DNA from 2 places in the Bacillus sp. DJP31 genome. Region 2 is predicted to be linked to the other one. Evidence: a T-box and tRNA genes for the amino acid it is inferred to sense, from the RefSeq annotation. Region 2 holds a T-box; the other holds one or more tRNA genes.
The links. The T-box of region 2 lies ahead of argS (arginine--tRNA ligase). A T-box ahead of a tRNA ligase gene usually reads a tRNA of that ligase, here a tRNA-Arg.
Positions count from the first base shown of each region.

Region 1 (2,409 bases), on a different contig from region 2:
TAGTAAGTAATGAATGAGCGGAGGAGTGTTTTTTGATGAAGGAATGGTCGAAAGATATCGAAATTCAAGCTCCAATTGAACAAGTATGGGATCTATTAAATGGCTCATTAGAAAATATGCAAAAAATCATGCCCCAGGTCATTGCCAATGAACCGATTACAGTAACTGAAAATGGTGTAGGGAGTATTTATCGTCAAAAATATAAAGAAGGCAAACGGGTTCAAGAATATGATGTGGAGACCTTAGAATTTCTTGATACGTCTGGCCACAAAAAACTAAAGGTCGGCTTTACTTTGGCAAATATGTTCGAAATTACTGCCGATTACGAACTGAAGGAAATCGAGGATGGAGAGACTTGGTTTCGATATACAGCATCTAACAATCCGTTAAAATGGTTTGTGAAACTATTCTTAGTGCTTGCTAGTGATAAGATTGTCGTTAAGTTTGTGGAGAGAGTGAAGAAAGTGGCGGAAGAAGAAGTTGTGGTGCTCAGAAGCTAATCCCCGTTTGAAGGCATTAGTGCTATTTTTAGTTTCACACAAATTTTCAGTATTAAAGTTACGGTAAAAGGTATATGATTGTAGTAATTCGATTAAAGGGGCGAGACATGTGAAAAAATATATGGCCCTGACTCTTATCTTATTGTTTGTTTTTTCTTTTTTCCTTGTTTTCGAGCATGAGCAAAGTCATCAAATAAATGCTGTACAAGAAGTAATGGATAGTGAAAAAAAGGTTGATTCAATTTCCTTTGACACTAGTAAAGACAAAGCAGTAACTATCCATGTGTTAAGCCTAGTCTGCATGATTTTAATACTTTCAATTCAGTTTAATCTTTCAATTACTTTCAAACTAAGGCCTCTAGTACTTAATCCCAAATTTTATCAGTCCAATTATTTAGATAATCTTCTTTTAAATAAAAGAGTGTAACATCACTTTTATCTTAAAAGGAGGAAGATTATTATGATGTGGGTTCGTTTCATAATTATGGGTATGTTCTCGCTTACTGCGATTACACTATTTTCTTATCAAGGAATTGAGATATTCCATGCATTTGTTGATCTATTTACATCCAACCAATCTAAATAATTATAAATCAAAAAAGAGTATAAAGAAATCTATACTCTTTTTTGATTTATATTCTTTTTATATTCTTCAACGCGCTCGAAGGGAATCGAACCCCCGCATGACGTGGTACCGGAAACCACCGCTCTATCCACTGAGCTACGAGCGCACGTTTTTAAGTTGCTTATTCATTATATGAGAGATAGTATAACTTTTCAAGTCTGATTTATGTTAGGACTGATTTGCGGGCAAGAAATATTTTGATATGATGGTTAAAATACAGCTAAGTTTGGTTATGATGAATAAGGTACGAAGAGGGCATGTTCAGTAACATCCTCGAATAGGATGAATCAGAGGGCTTTCGTTTGACCTTCATTGACCATAGTTGTATGATACATATATATTTGAAGCATTTATAAAAGGAGGAATCATCTTGCATTTAATTCCAACGGTTATTGAACAAACCAATCGCGGTGAAAGAGCATATGACATCTACTCTCGTCTTTTAAAGGACAGAATTATTATGTTAGGTTCTGCCATTGATGACAACGTATCCAACTCAATCGTAGCTCAGTTATTGTTCCTAGCTGCTGAAGATCCAGATAAAGATATTTCTTTATACATCAACAGCCCAGGTGGTTCCATTACAGCTGGAATGGCCATTTATGACACCATGCAATTCATCAAGCCAAAGGTATCAACGATTTGTATCGGTATGGCAGCATCAATGGGTGCGTTCTTACTTGCAGCTGGTGAAAAAGGTAAGCGTTTCTCCCTTCCAAACAGTGAAGTAATGATTCACCAACCACTTGGTGGAGCTCAAGGCCAAGCAACTGAAATCGAAATTGCTGCAAAGCGAATTCTTTTCTTACGTGCAAAACTAAACGAAATCTTATCCGAACGCACAGGTCAACCCATTGAAGTTATCAACCGTGACACAGAGCGTGACAACTTCATGACAGCTGACAGAGCAAAAGAATACGGTCTAATTGACCAAGTTATGACAAAGGATTCAACTGTGACTAAAGAACAAAAATAAGTTTGATTATGAAGGGTGAGCCTTGGCTCACTCTTTTTTTTGTTATTGAAGGATGTTATCCAAGGGATAGACATCTGAACAAGCGAGTAATTTACGTTTTATGATCGGATTTTGGGTTTTATGAGCGGATACCCAGCTTTATGAGCGGAAATCTCTATTTATGAGCGGATACCCAGTTTGATGAGCGAAAATCTCTATTTATGATCGGATATCCAGTTTGATGAGCGAAAATCTCTATTTATGATCGGATATCCGGTTTTATGAGCGAAAATCTCTATTTATGAGCGGATACCCAAAATCATAAACAA
Region 1 is NZ_JBMERO010000012.1:98,571-100,979, forward strand. Features, by position in the region: gene ACOI1C_RS12920 (SRPBCC family protein) at 36-500, shown strand; gene ACOI1C_RS12925 (hypothetical protein) at 610-927, shown strand; gene ACOI1C_RS12930 (hypothetical protein) at 961-1,086, shown strand; tRNA gene ACOI1C_RS12935 (tRNA-Arg) at 1,157-1,231, opposite strand; gene clpP (ATP-dependent Clp endopeptidase proteolytic subunit ClpP) at 1,496-2,101, shown strand.
Region 1: it encodes a tRNA-Arg, which carries the amino acid that the T-box ahead of argS (arginine--tRNA ligase) is inferred to sense. The anticodon was not compared.

Region 2 (2,409 bases):
TTGACGAAGGACTAGGTGGGAAAACATACTATCAGCTTCTTCCAGAGGGATGGACGGAGATAGGAAGATTTCAAATTCAGTAAATAAAAAAAAGAAAAAAGAATTTTTCTTTTTTCTTGTTTTTGTTAGATTATGTGTTTTTTCTGCCCTTTGCAGAATTCTCCTTACTATGTGCTTCATGTTCAGCAATTATGGCTTCTTGTGGTATATGGTTATTTTTTTTCGGTGAATGAATACGACTTCTATGCTTTTTACCCATGATAATCCCTCCTTGTTTTTCTTATTTTCCACCAATATTATTAAAAACATGATGGGAAATAATCCAAGAAAAAGGGATGTTTTCAGGAGTTGCAAGTATTAAATATATTAAATTTAGGCTCTTTTCTAAATAATTGCTTTTAGAAAGGAGTTTGTGAAAGCAACCCATTGATAATAAGATGATTTTAAACGTATACGCGAGACTCCTGCGGGAGCATCGGGACAGGTGAGACTCTCCACCCGCATCGCGGAAAGCGAGTACTCGTTACAATCAACCACTCCCCTTTTTGAATAAACAGCAACAAAGTTTACGAAAACAGCCTTATTTTTATTAAATACTTGTTGAATAATCACGGGAATTATGTATAATTAACTAAAATCGAAAATCGACGATGAAGAGAGTAGTGTCAATGCATATGTATAGCGAGTCAGGGATGGTGTAAGCCTGATCATACGTTGTTACGAAGCGCACTTCGGAGATGCATGCTTGAACTAAAGTAGAGCCTGCCGGTATAAGCCGTTATATAAGAAAAGTGGTTCTTAATTGAACAAACTGAGTGGTACCACGGGAATGCAACTCTCGTCTCTATATATTGAGACGGGGGTTTTTTGTTTTTTAGAGGAAGGAGAATATCTAAATGTATATGAATGAGACAGCTGTGATTTTATCGACCTATCTACCAATGAATAAAGAGGAAATCCAGGATTTACTGGAGCAACCTAGACAATCAAGTTTTGGAGATGTCTCTTTTCCATGCTTCACACTTTCGAAAAAATTTAAAAAATCTCCAAGTAGGATCGCATCAGAGCTCTCACAGGAAATCAAGAATCCATTTTTTAGTAAGGTAGAAGCAATTGGTGGGTATGTAAATCTATTCCTAGACCAGACCATTGTCTTCAAGCATGTTATGGAAGAAATGATGAAACAGAGGGAAAAGTATGGTTCACATGAGGTTGGAGAAGGTAAAAAAATAGTCATTGACATGTCATCACCAAATATCGCCAAGCCATTTTCCATGGGGCATCTTCGTTCAACAGTCATAGGTAACTCGATTGGATACTTGTATGAGAAATTAGGATATGAAGTAACAAGAATCAACTATCTAGGTGATTGGGGAACGCAATTTGGAAAGCTTATTGCAGCTTATCAGAAATGGGGAAATGATGATTTGATCCAAGCAAATCCCATCAAAGAGTTACTTGACCTATATGTGAAATTCCATGAAGTTGCTGAAAGTGACCATTCATTAAATGCTGAAGGTAGAAAATGGTTCAAACTTCTAGAGGATGGTAATGAAACAGCTCTACATCTTTGGAAGTGGTTTAAAGACCTGTCCTTAGTTGAATTTGAGCGCATTTATCAATTACTTGGAGTTCGATTTGACAGTGAACAAGGAGAATCGTTTTACAATGATAAAATGATTGAGGTCATTGAAGAGTTAAGAAACAAGCAGTTATTGATTGAATCAGAAGGAGCACAAATTGTTCCACTCAATGAAGAAGACCTTCCTCCTTGTTTAATTTTAAAAAGTGATGGGGCTACATTGTACGCAACTCGTGATTTAGCTTCGATATTCTACAGAAAGAATATGTATACTTTCGATAAAGCAGTTTATGTAGTGGGGCAGGAACAATCTCTTCATTTCAAACAAGTAAGAACAGTCCTTCAAAAAATGAATTACCAATGGTATGACCAGCTAGTGCACGTACCATTTGGATTTATTTTAAAAGATGGGAAGAAAATGTCGACGAGAAAAGGGAAAGTCGTTCTATTAGATCAAGTGCTACAAGAGGCCATTTCATTGGCAATGGAGAATATAGAGGCTAAAAATCCTAAAGCCCAAGATAAGGAAAAAATTGCGAAGGCAGTTGGAGTAGGTGCAATTATTTTTCATGATCTTAAACATAATCGGATTCATGATTTTGAGTTTTCAATTGATGAGATGCTAGCCTTTGAAGGGGAAACTGGGCCCTATTTACAGTATACCTATACGAGAATTCAATCATTGCTTCGTAAAGGGAATTTTGGTGATGGAATACCTTTAAACAATCATGACAAAGAAGCCTGGGAAATCATTAAAATCTTAGTTGGCTTTCCACAGATCATCAAGAAGGCGTGTTATGAACATGAACCCTCCATACTAGCTAGAT
Region 2 is NZ_JBMERO010000004.1:40,158-42,566, forward strand. Features, by position in the region: gene ACOI1C_RS05645 (hypothetical protein) at 1-83, shown strand, start outside; gene ACOI1C_RS05650 (hypothetical protein) at 131-259, opposite strand; T-box leader at 639-849, shown strand; gene argS (arginine--tRNA ligase) at 897-2,409, shown strand, end outside.